DNA from 2 places in the Geobacillus sp. genome. Region 2 is predicted to be linked to the other one. Evidence: predicted binding sites of a transcription regulator. Region 2 holds the regulator's gene; the other holds the start of a gene.
The links. The regulator Rex, encoded in region 2, represses fermentation and respiration genes when NADH is low (regulators of the CRP and FNR family bind a similar motif). The targets are predictions, from matches to a motif close to TTGTGAAATATTTCACAA.
Positions count from the first base shown of each region.

Region 1: a site for Rex is predicted at 3,153-3,170, ahead of IKE44_RS02455 (TIGR04053 family radical SAM/SPASM domain-containing protein). Genes of this name have one in related genera too.

Region 1 is NZ_JAFWFM010000040.1:112-5,049, reverse strand. Features, by position in the region: partial or broken gene IKE44_RS02465 (MFS transporter) at 1-900, opposite strand, end outside; partial or broken gene IKE44_RS02460 (ABC transporter permease subunit) at 1,189-1,774, opposite strand; gene IKE44_RS02455 (TIGR04053 family radical SAM/SPASM domain-containing protein) at 1,986-3,104, opposite strand; gene IKE44_RS02450 (molybdenum cofactor guanylyltransferase) at 3,340-3,918, opposite strand; gene IKE44_RS02445 (DUF2249 domain-containing protein) at 4,024-4,257, opposite strand; gene IKE44_RS02440 (hypothetical protein) at 4,387-4,554, shown strand.
Region 2 is NZ_JAFWFM010000097.1:907-11,189, forward strand. Features, by position in the region: gene tsaB (tRNA (adenosine(37)-N6)-threonylcarbamoyltransferase complex dimerization subunit type 1 TsaB) at 1-655, shown strand, start outside; gene rimI (ribosomal protein S18-alanine N-acetyltransferase) at 615-1,067, shown strand; gene tsaD (tRNA (adenosine(37)-N6)-threonylcarbamoyltransferase complex transferase subunit TsaD) at 1,064-2,077, shown strand; gene IKE44_RS06190 (ABC-F family ATP-binding cassette domain-containing protein) at 2,781-4,712, opposite strand; gene moaC (cyclic pyranopterin monophosphate synthase MoaC) at 4,808-5,296, shown strand; gene IKE44_RS06200 (redox-sensing transcriptional repressor Rex) at 5,312-5,953, shown strand; gene tatA (twin-arginine translocase TatA/TatE family subunit) at 5,971-6,123, shown strand; gene tatC (twin-arginine translocase subunit TatC) at 6,144-6,893, shown strand; gene IKE44_RS06215 (YdiK family protein) at 6,958-7,137, opposite strand; gene IKE44_RS06220 (CPBP family intramembrane glutamic endopeptidase) at 7,134-7,868, opposite strand; gene groES (co-chaperone GroES) at 8,229-8,513, shown strand; gene groL (chaperonin GroEL) at 8,632-10,248, shown strand.

The DNA of each region.
Region 1 (4,938 bases), on a different contig from region 2:
AAACAAACAAGCCGCTGTCATCACCCAAATATTTTCCATTCCAAACGCGATCACCAACGCGCCGATTGTCATTCCAGCGTAGACGAACGTCAACACCCGTTCAGCTCCGATTTTATCGCCAAGATAGCCGCCGACTGGCCGCGCGAGCGTAGCGAGTACAGTAAACCCAGCCGCGCGCATCCCAGCATCCACTGGCGTCAACCCATACAAGTCAACGAGCAGCGCCGGCAAGTAAATGCCGAAAGCAACAAACGCCCCGAACGTAACAAAGTAAAAGAGCGACAACGTCCACGTATGTTTATATTTCAATACCGACAGCGATTCACGCACCGTTTTTTGTTGTTTCGGTTTCGGCATATCCGGTGTGAAAAACCAAACGAGAACGAGCATGACGACAACCGGAATGATCATCCCCCAAAAAGTCCAAGGCACACCAAACGCTGCGGCAATCGATGGAACGGAAAACGAAGCAACCGCCGTGCCGATGTTGCCCATCGCGTTAATCCCAAGCGCCGTCCCTTGCTTTTCCGGCGGAGTCAAGCGGGAAACGAACGTCATCGAAATGGCGAACGACGTTCCGGCCATGCCGATGAAAAACGCCCAAAACAGAAGCATCGCATACGAATCTGCAAACCCTGCGCCAACAAGCGGAATGACAAGAAACAAGAGCAGCAGCGAAAACAGCCTGCGCCCGCCGATCTGGTCCGTCCAAATGCCAAGCGGCACACGCATGATCGAGCCAAGCAGCACCGGAATGGCGACCAAAATGCTTTTTTACGTCGATGTCAGCCCGTACATTTGCTGAAACGTACTCGCAAGCGGCGAAAACACGGCCCACACGACGAATGAAAACAACATGGCGAACGTCGTAATCGGCAGCAGCGCCTTTTGTTTATTCATGAAAAGCCCCTCCCAAACTTTCAAAATTTGTGACGCTGTTTGTACTTCCATCATACACAGGAAAAGGAAACAGATTTGTGAGGCTTATCACATTCTTGCCTGTTGTCACCATTTTGCCACAAGCGTTGTCACGGTTTTGTCACATCCAAAAAAAGAAAAAGCCCGTCCCCAAAAGGAACGGACACGATTTGGCAGAACGTTTTTCACATCCGAACGATAAGAAACGCTGTTGGGCGCACACATCTCTTCCGCCCCGTCTACGGAAACAACTTGTTTTCTCACCCACTCCGCCCGTATCTCCTGCCTCATAAACAACCAATACGCGATCGCAAAGCAGATGAGAGTGGCGGCAATGAGCGCGGTCACCTGCGGCCAAATGAGCAGCAAACTTTGCGAGAATGGCAAGGGGGTCGCAACAGCGCCGGCCGTTTGCTCCACCGTGACGATCCCTAGCGTTCGGACGTCCGGCGAAAAAGGCGGTTGTTGATTCATTGAACAAGTAGCTCGGCGACAATCTCATGAGACCAAGCACCAACTCTTGACGGCCGACCGCCTGCTCGACGGACGTAATGGCATCAAACTGCAAAAACGATTTCGCAAACACTTCCACGATCATCGAGTAGAAAAGATTGAAAAACAGCCAAACGGCCATCGACGACAACGCGGATGTCGCCGCCTGGCGGAAGACGACGGAAAACAAAATGCCGTGATTCAGCCAAAAGGCGATATACACAAGACATAACAACAAAAAGCAGACCATGCGGGCAAACTCTTCGAAAGTAGGCGGAATCACCAAGACCAAAATGCCCAACGCCATCACGAGCAGGCCGAGCGAAAGAAACAAAACAGCATTCAACAACAGCGCAGCGACAAACACCAAAAGGAGGAAGCGCAGCGCCGACCGGGCCCGAGACCTTTATAGTCGAGTTGAACCACGAATGATCTTTCAACAAAAACGGGGAAGGGCGCCTGCTCCTCCCCCGTATGTTTTGAACACACATCCAACATCCGCCGCATGCGCCCGGGCAACCATCTCACGAACGCCGTAGCGCCGTCATTTTAAGCGGCTGTTTTTCACCGCCTTCTTACCGTTGGCTTCGCTCTTTTGTCCGCAGCGCCTTTGGAATGTAAACACAATACGGCTCGCTTTCCAAATAGTCGCCCGTTACAGCGTAAGCGCGTGAACGAGAGCCGCCGCACACATATCGGAACTCGCAGACGCCGCATTTTCCTTTATATTTGTCCGGATTGCGCAAGTCTTGGAAAATCGGCGAGTGTCGGTAAATGTCCGCCAGCGGCGTTTCCCGGACGTTCCCGGCTTTGACCGGCAGCAGCCCGCTCGGATAGACGTCGCCAATATGGGAAATAAAGACGAAACCGTTGCCGTCGTTTACTCCTTTCGGCGCGCGGCCGAGCCCGTCGACTTGTCCGGTCAACCCTTGGTTCAACACATCTTCGTAACGGATGCCGCCTTTTGTCGCTTTTCCTTCGCGCATTTTCGCCTGCAGCACAACGCGGCGGTAATGCTGGCCGGCTGTCGTTTTAATGTCAAACGGAACGCGCTTGCTCGTTTCATACAACCAGCGGAACACCCGCTCATGCTCGATGGGGGAAATCATGTCCTCCTCCTTCCCCCTGCCTGTCGGCACAAGGAAAAAGACGCTCCAAAGGACGCATTTCATCTTCTCAACCAATTCCGCCATTTCATCAAGCACATGAACGTTGTATCGCGAAATGACGGTGTTGATTTGCACGGGAATGTCGAGCTCATGCAAGTATTGAATCGCACGGATCGTCAAATCAAACGAGCCGCTCACGCCGCGGAAATGGTCGTGAATCTCGGCGTTCGGCCCGTCAAGGCTAAATGCCCAGCGCGACAGGCCGACCTCTTTTGCTTTGCGGATCGCCTCTTTCGTCACGTTCGGCGTCGCGCTTGGCGTCATTGACACGCGCAGCCCTTTATCGATCGCATATTTCGCTAAATCGTACACATCCGGACGCATGAGCGGATCGCCGCCCGTAAAGACGAGCATCGGCTGATCCATCGCGTAAATCTCATCGATCAGTTTTTTCCCTTCCTCAAACGTCAACTCGCGCGGATCGCGATGGTATTGCGCTTCGGCGCGGCAATGAAGGCACTTGAGTTGACAAGCTCTCGTCAATTCCCAAATCACAATAAACGGATTTTCATTAAAATCTCGCATTGCGGCCCCCTCCTTGGCCTCCATTGTACCGCAACATTCAGGCGCGTTATGTGATATCGATCACATCCACAGCAAAGCCACAACAGAGGGCGATCGTACCATGGGCGAAGATGACAGCCATCTGAACAGGCGGTATAATATATTGACCCGACATACGCCCAAAAAGTAAAGCAAGGATGGCTCTTCTGATTGAAAAAAAGTATATGCTATGTCTGCTTCGGCCACAATTCCCCCTTCACCGGTACTCTCCCTCCGTATTGACATTGCGCCATACGGTTTCATCCGCGGCAAGCTGTTGGGCGTCAACATAGCGGACGCGGGCGCGGTCAATAAGCGAGATCATCCGCCGTTCGCCGGCATCAAGCAGCTCGGCGATCACGGAGCGAAGCCGTCGGTGGTATAAGGCGACCAATGGTTCGGGACGGACGCCATGGAGCGGGACGATGGCGTCAAACATCGGATCAATATAGGAAGCAAGCCGCTCTGTCACTTCCCGCCGCATGTACGGCATGTCGCACGGCAAGACGAACACCCAATCCGCTCGGCTCTGTTCCATAACGGTGTAAAGGCCGGCCAGCGGCCCACAGCCGCGGCAGCGCTCGACATCGAGCAGCACCGGGATATCCGTTTGGCGGCGGAATTCATCGACAAGCGACGGGTGGCTGACGATATACAATTCATCCGCGATCGGATCAAGCGCCGCGACCGACCAAGTGAAAAACGGGGCGCCTTCGTGCAGCGCAAACGCCTTCGGCCGCCCGAACCGGCGCGACTGGCCGCCGGCGAGCACCGCTCCGGCAATGGCTCGTTTCATCTCTATCCCCTCTTTCCGAACATCATCTGTCCCTACCGTACCATACGAACCGGCGAAAAAAAAAGATTTCCGCCTGTCGACGGAAATCCCTATGGAGCGGATGATTTATTTTTTGCCGATGGCCACCCGCCATACGTCCGGCCCTTCCTCTAAGTACTCCCATGTAAACTGATCCGGACGCTCCATCATGAATTGGTATTGCAGCGGACGCGGGTCATGGTCATTCGTCAGCTCCATCACTTCCCCCGGCTTCAAATTGTCAAACAGCCGAAAAATTGCCGGATGGCGATCGCGCGGCGGATAGTCCGGGGCGTGGATTTTGGCAGCAAATTGGTTCATAACATTGGCCTCCTTTGTAGTATAATGAATTATATACTTTATCATAACCGCTTGAACCTTGGGGGGTAGTGACGAGCGTCACAGCCCGAAGGTGAACATGTTCAATCCCCATGAAAGGAGAAATGGCGGTTGGAAGAGCTTGTTGGCTTTTGCGCGCAATGCGGCAAGCCGATCCATTGTCTGCATGGGTTTTTAAACGGCGTCGTCAGCCGAGAAACAGAGACGTTGTACTGCTTTCCATGCCATGACAAGCAAAAGGAAACCGAACACACCACGCCGGACAAATGCCACAAGTGATTGAAAACGTTCACAAATGAAAGGGGGCTGACCCAAAAATCCACTAACAAGTGGACTTTTGGAGCCAGCTCTTTCTTTTTTAAATCGTACATTGATCATGAACGATTCCGATTAAATCCCTTGTTTCTCCCTATTATTAAAGAAAGGAAGTTCGATTTTCTTAAAAACAATGTCGCTGCCGGGATTAACATGACCGTACGGGCTAAAACGCACTCCTTTTCCTGGACGGATACAAAGCGACAATGACACAAAACGTTATTTTCAAATTTCTACGAATCATTTATAATATGAATGGGGAACGATTGTCCTCATTTGTTCTGCGCTACAATCCCATCCCTTTCCTCAACTACTTACTCTACACGTTCGTTTCCCCAGTCCTCAAAA
Region 2 (10,283 bases):
GAGTGTCAAAAGAGATCATTCTGTCCGGACGATGCCGGCCATTGAGTCGCTGCTTCGGCAGTGCGGAATGGCGCCCAATGAGCTTGATTTAGTTGTTGTTGCGAAAGGCCCTGGATCTTATACCGGGGTGCGGATCGGTGTCACCATTGCGAAAACGCTCGCTTGGTCGCTCGGCATTCCGATAGCCGGCGTCTCGAGTTTAGAGGTGCTCGCCGCTAATGGCCGGTATTTCCCCGGTTTGCTCGTCCCGCTGTTTGACGCGCGGCGCGGACAAATTTACACCGGGTTGTACCGGTACGAGGACGGCGCGCTCCGATGCCTTGAAGCGGACCGGATTGTGGCGGCGGACGAGTGGGCCGATCATTTACGCAGACGGGGAGAGGATGTATTGTTCATCGGAGCCGATGCGCCGGTATATAGTGAGCTGTTTCGGAGCCGCTTGGGCGGGCGGTTTTTCATGACGCCGCCGTCGTTGACATTGCCGCGGCCAAGTGAGCTCATCATGCTCGGAAAAGAGAAAGAACATGAGAATCCGCATACGTTTGTGCCGAATTACATCCGTCTTGCGGAAGCGGAAGCGAAATGGCTTGCGAAACAAAAAGGGGACGGGGACGATGGGGATCGATGTGCAATTCCGGCCGATGACCATTCATGATATCGATGAGGTCGTGCAAGTCGAACAGGCGTCGTTTACCGCGCCGTGGAGCCGGGAATCTTTTTATAATGAACTGATGTACAATCGTTACGCGAAATATATTGTCATGGTGCACCGCGGACGGATCATCGGGTATGCGGGGATGTGGCTCGTGATTGATGAAGCGCATGTGACGAATGTCGCTGTGCTGCCACAGTTTCGCGGACAAAAACTCGGCGAAGCGCTTATGCGCCGCCTTATGGAAACAGCCAAGCAGCATGGGGCGGCGACGATGACGCTGGAAGTGCGCGTCTCGAACCATGTCGCCCAGTCGTTGTACCGAAAGCTTGGGTTTCGCAATGGCGGCATCCGCAAACGGTATTATCCGGACAATTTTGAAGATGCGCTAGTGATGTGGGTGAAACTGACATGAATGAAAACGTGCATGTACTAGGTATTGAAACGAGCTGCGATGAAACAGCGGCGGCCGTGGTGAAAAACGGAAAAGAGATTTTATCGAATGTTGTGGCGTCGCAAATGGAAAGCCATCGGCGGTTTGGCGGTGTTGTGCCGGAAATTGCCTCGCGCCATCATGTCGAACAAATTACACTCGTCATGGAGGAAGCGATGCGGCAGGCTGGCGTATCGTTTTCCGATCTTGATGCCATTGCGGTGACGGCCGGACCGGGGTTGGTTGGGGCGCTCCTTGTCGGGGTGAACGCCGCAAAGGCGCTCGCGTTTGCCCACGGGTTGCCGCTTGTCGGGGTGCATCATATTGCTGGTCATATTTACGCCAACCAGCTCGTGGCGGAGATGAAATTTCCGCTGTTGGCGCTTGTCGTTTCCGGCGGGCATACGGAGCTTGTTTACATGGAAGGCCACGGGGCGTTTCAAGTCATTGGCGAGACGCGCGACGACGCTGCTGGTGAGGCGTATGACAAGGTGGCGCGGGCTTTAGGCCTTCCGTACCCAGGAGGACCGCACATCGACCGGTTGGCTCATGAGGGCGAGCCCGTGATTGATTTGCCGCGAGCGTGGCTTGAGGAAGGTTCGTATGATTTCAGCTTCAGCGGCTTAAAATCAGCGGTTCTCAATGCGCTCCACAAAGCGAAGCAGCGCGGCGAGGAGATCGATCCGAGACAGATGGCCGCGAGCTTTCAGGCCAGCGTCGTCGATGTGCTGGTGACGAAAACAGTGCAGGCGGCGAAACAGTACAATGTGCGGCAAGTGCTGCTCGCCGGCGGAGTGGCGGCCAACCGCGGGCTTCGGGCTGCACTGCAGGAGAAAATGAAAGAGCTCCCCGATGTGGAGCTTGTCATCCCACCGTTATCGCTATGCACTGATAATGCGGCGATGATTGCCGTTGCGGGAACTGTGTTATATCAACAAGGAAAGCGGGCTGATTTGGCGCTCAACGCCAATCCAAGCTTGCCGCTTGTCTAGAAGGTCGGTGATTTAGTACAAAATACTGCTAGCTCCACTTGTTTCTCAATTAGAGAAAAACTGTGGAATCAGCCTTCTTTTTTGGCGAAATGCCGTTGATTTGCTCGTGACAGCAGTTTGTCACCGGCCTTCTAGGAGGTTGGGGATTTCATAGAGCGGATCGCTTAGGGCAGGTGGTCTGCTCTTTTTTGTTTGGCAAGCGGAACGGCCGTCGGGTGGGGACTTGTTGTGCATATTTTTATCCATAGGTTGTGGACAATGTGGAAAAGTAAAAAAACATGATAACGGCGAGGAGTGCAATACACAATCATTTTTTCATATGAGGAAAGGGATTGGTTGTGGATAATGTGGAAAAGTCGGTGAATAACTTCTGTTTTGCACAGAAAAGTGTGGATTTCTTTGTGTATAATGTGATTAACACAAAAACGGGGCTGACCTAAAAGGTCGCCTGCCTTCAAGATAGGCGCACGTCTAGTGCGGCAGAAACAGCAAGCATATATATGCAACGAAAGAGGGTGTTCCAATCCTTTGGGGACACCCTCTTGTCAGTCATCGTCCTTCACCTAAGAAGCAGCTTTCATGAACAAGGCAAAAGGCTGCTAAATGAGTTTGGCCTGTGATCGGCCTGGCGCGGTGATGCGCACGAGCAGTGCACATGAAGCCGCTAGATGCCCGTGTTGGCGTTCCCTGGCAGCGGATTGGCTCAAAACGAGGCGTAGAGCTGTTCCCACTCGGCCAATAACGTTTCAAGCTGCTGTTTCCGCTTTTCGTTTTCTTGCGTGAGCTGCTGCACGGTTTCATAATCGCCGTATACAGACGGGTCGCACAGCTGCTGCTCGGTTTCAGCGATTTGTGCTTCCAGTGCGGCGATCTCGGCTTCGATCTCTTCCAGACGGCGCTGCCGTTGGCGCTGTCGTCTTTTTTCCTCTTTTTCTTGCTCGTATGTGGATTTGGCTGTTTCGCCGCTGTCCGGTGATGCGGGCGGGTGGGAGTCCAGGCGCGCCAATTCGCGCATTTCTTCTTTTTTCGCCACGTAATAGTCATAGTCTCCTAAATATTCGACAAGCCCATCGCCCGAGAGTTCAAACAGCTTTGTCGCGATGCGATTAATGAAATAGCGGTCGTGGGAGACGAACAAGATCGTTCCCGGATAGTCGACAAGCGCCTGCTCGAGCATCTCTTTGCTGTCAAGGTCGAGATGGTTGGTCGGTTCATCCAACAAGAGAACGTTGGCTTTTTGCAGCATGAGTTTGGCGAGCGCCAGGCGTGCTTTCTCTCCGCCGCTTAAGGCGGAAACCGGTTTTAAGACGTCGTCGCCGGAAAACAAAAAGTTGCCGAGCACGGTGCGAATTTCTTTTTCGGTTTTGTCCGGGTAGGCGTCCCACAACTCGTCGAGCACTCGTTTGTTTGTCGACAGTTCCGCCTGGTTTTGGTCGTAATAGCCGATTTTCACATTTGCACCGTACCGGAGCTTTCCGGATTGGACTGGGAGCTTTCCGGCGATCGTCTTCAACAATGTCGACTTGCCGATGCCGTTTGGTCCGACCAAGGCGACACTCTCCCCCCGTGTTATGCGAAAGCTGATTTGGCGGATGACCGGTGCGCCTTCGCGATAGCCGGCGGTCAATTGCTCTGCGGTGAGCACCTCATGGCCGCTCGGCCGCTCAATCGCAAAAGAAAAAGAAGCTGATTTTTCATCTCCGGCCGGGCGTTCAAGCCGCTCCATTTTTTCGAGCTGCTTTCGCCGGCTTTGCGCCCGTTTCGTTGTCGAGGCGCGGGCGATGTTGCGCCGGATGAAGTCTTCGAGGCGGGCGATTTCCTCCTGTTGCTTTTCGTATCGTTTTAGCTCTTGTTCGTATTGCTCGGCCCGAAGCTCCAAATAGCGGCTGTAATTGCCGCTATACCGCTTAAGCGTCGCGTTGGACAGCTCGTACACTTCGGTGACGACTTTGTCCAAAAAGTAGCGGTCATGGGAAACGAGCAGAACGGCGCCGGGGTATGCCTGTAAATATTGCTCGAGCCATGTGAGCGTATCGAGGTCCAAATGGTTCGTCGGCTCGTCTAAAATAAGCAAGTCCGGCTTGGCCAACAGCAGTTTTCCAAGGGCGAGCCGCGTCCGCTGTCCGCCGCTTAGCGAGGAAACGGGCGTTGTTTGGTAATCGTATGACGAAAATTGCAGCCCGTGCAAAACAGAGCGGATGTCGGCTTCATACTGATAGCCCCCTTGTTCTTTGTATTGCTCTTGCAAGTTGTCATACGCTTGAAGCGTTTTTTCGTAGCGGGACGGATCGGCGAGCAGATCCGGGTCGCCAAGCTGGGCGCCGAGCTCTGCTAGCTGCGCTTCGATCGCCCGGAGCGGCGCGAATACGTCCAGCATCTCGTCCCAAATGGAGCGTGACGAGTCGAGCCCGCTGTTTTGCGCCAAATAGCCGATTTTGATATGGCTTGGCTTGATGATTTCACCGCTGTCGGAAGAAAGTTCGCCGGCGATGATCTTCAGCAGCGTCGATTTGCCTGCGCCGTTGCGGCCGACAAGAGCAATGCGGGCGCGGGACTGTATTTCTAGTTTTATATTCGATAAAATAAGGTCAGCGCCAAAATATTTCGTGATTCCATTCACTTGCAAAATGATCATGTCCGTCACCTCGCGAATAGTTTAACGTAAGTCGCGAAAACGGTCAAAGACAGATAACGAAAAATGGTGTATAGTGATAAATGGAGGAGATTGTCTTGTCATCGTTTACGCATTTCAATGAACAAGGCCGGGCGAAAATGGTCGACATTACGAACAAGGAAGATACGATCAGGATAGCGGTGGCGAGAACGAGCGTCACCGTCAATGAAGAGATTTACGAAAAGATGACGAACAATGCCATTGAGAAAGGTGATGTGCTGGCGGTAGCCCAGGTGGCCGGGGTCATGGCGGCGAAAAAAACGGCCGATCTTATTCCGATGTGCCATCCGCTTATGTTAAAAGGCGTCGATATTGCCTTTGCTTGGGAAAAAGAGGCGGAAGCGTATAAACTTGTGATTACCGTGACGGTCAAAACGAAAGGGAGCACAGGAGTGGAGATGGAAGCGCTGACGGCGGCTTCGGTATGCGCATTGACTGTGTACGACATGTGCAAATCGCTCGATAAAGGAATGACGATCGGTCCAACGTATTTGGTCGAAAAAACGGGCGGGAAGTCCGGCCATTATCGACGGAAAACCGATTAGCTGGGGGATGAAACGATGAGCAACGAACAACCGAAAATCCCGCAGGCGACTGCCAAGCGTCTGCCGTTATACTATCGGTTTTTGGAAAATTTACATGCCTCAGGGAAGCAGCGCGTGTCCTCCGCCGAGCTGAGCGAGGCGGTGAAAGTCGATCCGGCGACAATTCGCCGCGACTTTTCGTATTTTGGCGCGCTTGGCAAAAAGGGATACGGGTATAATGTCAATTATTTGTTGTCGTTTTTCCGCCAGACGCTTGAAGAGGATGAGGTGACCGAAGTCGCCTTGTTTGGCGTCGGCAATTTAGGCACCGCCTTTTTAAACTACAACTTTTCGAAAAATAACAACACGAAAATTGTCATGGCGTTTGATGTCGATGAACGGAAGGTCGGAACGACAGTCGGCGGGGTGCCGGTCTATCATCTCGATGAGCTGGAGGAGCGGCTTCGCGGCGACATTCCGATCGCGATTTTAACCGTGCCGGCCGCCGCGGCTCAAGCGCTGACCGACCGCCTTGTCGCGCAAGGAATTAAAGGCATTTTAAACTTTACTCCGGCGCGGTTGAACGTGCCGAACCATATTCGTGTCCATCATATCGATTTAGCCATTGAGCTGCAGTCGCTCGTCTATTTTTTGAAAAACTATCCATCGCCATCGTAAAAAGGAGAGAACAACACATGAAATATTTGTTGCTCGTTCTTGTCATTTTGTTGCTGTTTGGCACGAAAAAGCTGCCGGAGTTGGGGCGGTCGTTCGGCCAGTCGCTTCGCGAGTTTAAAGACGCCACAAAAGGGCTCGCTGATGACGAAGAAACGAAAACCGACCGATGACAAGGCAGGATGGGGAAACGATGAATGACAAAGAAATGTCCGTGTATGAACACCTCGGAGAGCTGCGGAAACGGCTGATCATCGTGCTTCTCTTTTTCGTTGCGGCGCTTGTAGCCAGCTTCTTTTTTGTCGATGACGTCATTGTGTATTTGCAGCACACTGTGGAAGCGAAACAGCTGACGATGAACGCGTTCCGCCTCACCGATCCGATTAAAGTGTATTTTCAGTTTGCCTTTGTCATCGCCGCTGTACTGACTGCTCCGGTGCTGTTGTATCAAATTTGGGCGTTTGTCAGTCCGGGGCTGTATGAAAAAGAGCGGAAAGCAACGCTCAGCTACATTCCAGCATCGATCATTCTATTTTTAGCCGGGGTTGGTTTTGCGTATTTCGTCTTGTTTCCATTTGTCGTCCGGTTTATGAATCAGCTGGCGGAACGGCTCGGCATTCAACAGATGATCGGCATTAATGAATATTTTCAGTTTTTGCTGCAGCTCGTGCTGCCGTTTGGCATCGTGTTTCAGCTGCCGATTGTTGTCCTGTTTTTCACCCGCTTAGGGCTTATTACGCCGCAGCTTCTTGTTCGCATCCGCAAGTATGCGTATTTGGCGCTGCTTATTTTAGCGGCCGCCATTACGCCGCCGGATGTGTTGTCGCAAGTGATCGTCATGATTCCACTGACGCTTTTGTATGAGGGGAGCATCTGGGTTGCCAAAATCGGCTATCGAAAGGCGCAATTAGCGGCGGAGGAAGGAAGCGGCGATCCATATTGAGGGCAGCATCAAGAGGACGGTTCATACGGCGCCAGGCAAAAACCCTCCCCCAATGGGGAGGGTTTTATTGTCTCGGTGTGAAGAACAAGCGAAAGGCGGTGCCGAAATCAAAAGCGGCCAGCGCCGCCAACGCGATGGTTGAGACGTTCCAAATCGTTTCATGAACGCTTTCGATCGCCAAATACGTAAACAGGAAGCCCAAGATGAAATACGGAACAGAAAACAGCCGCGGATGGCGCGTCATAGCCAAATCCTCCAAATGGCCAGCGGCAGTTCCGCTTGGCGCATCATGTTTTCCAATTCATCAGCCAACAAAATTTGAACGGCAACGACAAACGTGTTCATTGCTACATGGGCGAACATCGGCACGAAAATGCGTCCGGTTTTGGCGTATAAAAAGGCGAACACCATCCCCATGGATGTGTACAAAAGCAAATGCTCCGGCTCCATGTGGGCGAGAGCAAACAGAAGCGAGCTGGCCAGCGCTGCCAACCAAAAGTTGTATTTTTCATAAAGCGAGCCAAAAATGATTTTGCGGAAGATGAGTTCCTCCAAAACCGGGCCGATGACCGACGTGACGACGACGAGCAATGGCGTCAGGCGGATGATGTCGATGATTTGCCTTGTGTTTTCCGAGCCCGGCTCAATGCCCAATAGACGCCATTCGATGTTGGCGGCAACGCTTTGCGCGGCAAGCGCCAAAAAGACGCCCGAGATCGCCCACATCCATGACGAGGCGAGCGGCAGCCGCCGCATTGTCCGTTCATCGCGGTCGCCGCGCAGCAGCCATAAAATGATGGCAAAAGCCAATAAAAAGCTGATGACCGCCCAATAGCCGGAGGCAATTTTCGCTGCTTCGAGACGTGTTTGCGCGCCTTGGCCGACGCCGAGGGAGCGAAGGAGCGGCACACCGACAAAGGAAGACAGCTGCATGGCGATATAGGTGATGATGACATACCAGTAACGGCGCTTCAAATCGTTTTACCCCTTTATTTCAAATATATCCGTATTGTAGCACATGTTCGGCGAAATGATAAGAAAAGCGCGCCGGCCGTGGTTGGCGCGGCCGCCACAAAAAAATTGCCTAGCGTTGTTTATTGATGTTAGAAATGTGCAATAATGAAAATGGATTTTGTGCGCCGATTGATCTGGGGCCTGACAGCTTGTTATCCCATTTTCTCCTTATCTTCGCGCATGAAAGAAAAACAGTTATTTTTTTGTATTTCCTACTTGCAAAACGGAGAAGAGTTCATTAATATTATAAGTGTGTTAGCACTCAATAATGATGAGTGCTAATAAGAACGGCGAAAACTATCGTTAAGGAGGTTGTTTCCCGTGTTGAAGCCATTAGGCGATCGCATTGTCATTGAAGTCGTGGAAACTGAAGAAAAAACGGCTAGCGGCATCGTGCTGCCGGATACGGCGAAAGAAAAGCCGCAAGAAGGCCGCGTTGTCGCTGTCGGTGCAGGCCGCGTGCTTGACAACGGCCAACGCGTTGCGCCGGAAGTTGAAGTCGGCGACCGCATCATTTTCTCGAAATACGCCGGCACGGAAGTAAAATACGACGGAAAAGAATACTTAATTTTGCGCGAAAGCGACGTTTTGGCTGTCATCCGCTAATATATTGCGTTTACCACATAAACATTCCGGAAAACTGACATATCCTTAACTTTATGACACGAATACTTACCTTTTTCACGGCATGCAGTGAAATAAATTCATAAGGAGGTAACGGGGTATGGCAAAGGAAATTAAGTTCAGCGAAGAAGCGCGCCGTGCGATGTTGCGCGGGGTGGACAAACTCGCAGACGCAGTGAAAGTCACATTAGGTCCGAAAGGCCGCAACGTCGTATTGGAGAAAAAATTCGGTTCTCCGCTCATCACGAACGACGGGGTAACGATCGCGAAAGAAATCGAACTCGAAGACCCGTTTGAAAACATGGGCGCGAAACTGGTCGCTGAAGTCGCCAGCAAAACGAACGACATCGCTGGGGACGGGACGACAACGGCTACCGTATTGGCTCAAGCGATGATCCGTGAAGGATTGAAAAACGTGGCAGCTGGCGCCAATCCGATGGGCATCCGCCGCGGGATTGAAAAAGCGGTAGCGGTAGCGGTTGAAGAATTAAAAGCCATCTCCAAACCGATCAAAGGAAAAGAATCGATCGCCCAAGTGGCTGCGATCTCGGCTGCTGACGAAGAAGTCGGCCGATTGATCGCTGAAGCGATGGAACGCGTCGGCAATGACGGCGTCATCACGCTTGAAGAATCGAAAGGCTTCACGACGGAACTCGACGTTGTCGAAGGGATGCAATTCGACCGCGGTTACGTTTCGCCGTACATGATTACAGATACGGAAAAAATGGAAGCTGTTCTCGAAAATCCGTACATCTTGATTACAGACAAAAAAGTATCGAGCATCCAAGAGCTGTTACCGGTTCTTGAGCAAGTCGTGCAACAAGGCCGTCCGCTCCTGATCATTGCGGAAGATGTCGAAGGCGAAGCACTCGCAACGCTTGTTGTCAACAAACTGCGCGGCACGTTCAATGCGGTTGCTGTCAAAGCGCCTGGCTTCGGTGATCGCCGCAAAGCGATGCTCGAAGACATTGCGATTTTGACAGGCGGCGAAGTGATCTCGGAAGAGCTTGGCCGTGAACTGAAATCGACCACGATCGCGTCGCTCGGCCGTGCGTCAAAAGTGGTTGTTACGAAAGAAACGACGACGATCGTCGAAGGCGCTGGCGATTCGGAGCGCATCAAAGCGCGCATCAACCAAATCCGTGCGCAGCTTGAAGAAACGACGTCCGAATTCGACCGCGAAAAACTGCAAGAACGCTTGGCGAAACTCGCTGGCGGCGTAGCGGTCATCAAAGTTGGCGCAGCGACAGAAACGGAATTGAAAGAACGCAAACTGCGCATTGAAGATGCGCTCAACTCGACTCGTGCTGCGGTTGAAGAAGGCATTGTCGCTGGCGGTGGCACGGCGTTGATGAACGTCTACAGCAAAGTTGCGGCCATCGAAGCGGAAGGCGATGAAGCAACGGGTGTGAAAATCGTCTTGCGCGCGATCGAAGAACCGGTTCGTCAAATCGCGCAAAACGCTGGTCTGGAAGGCTCGATCATCGTTGAGCGCCTGAAAAACGAAAAACCGGGCATTGGCTTCAACGCGGCAACAGGCGAATGGGTCGACATGATCGAAGCTGGTATCGTTGACCCGACGAAAGTCACTCGCTCGGCGCTGCAAAACGCTGCCTCTGTCGCCGCCATGGTCTTGACGACAGAAGCGGTCGTTGCCGACAAACCGGAAGAAAACAAAGGCAACAACAACATGCCGGATATGGGTAGCATGATGTAATCTCGCCGCAAAAGCCTTGGAACACTGGGGTTTCC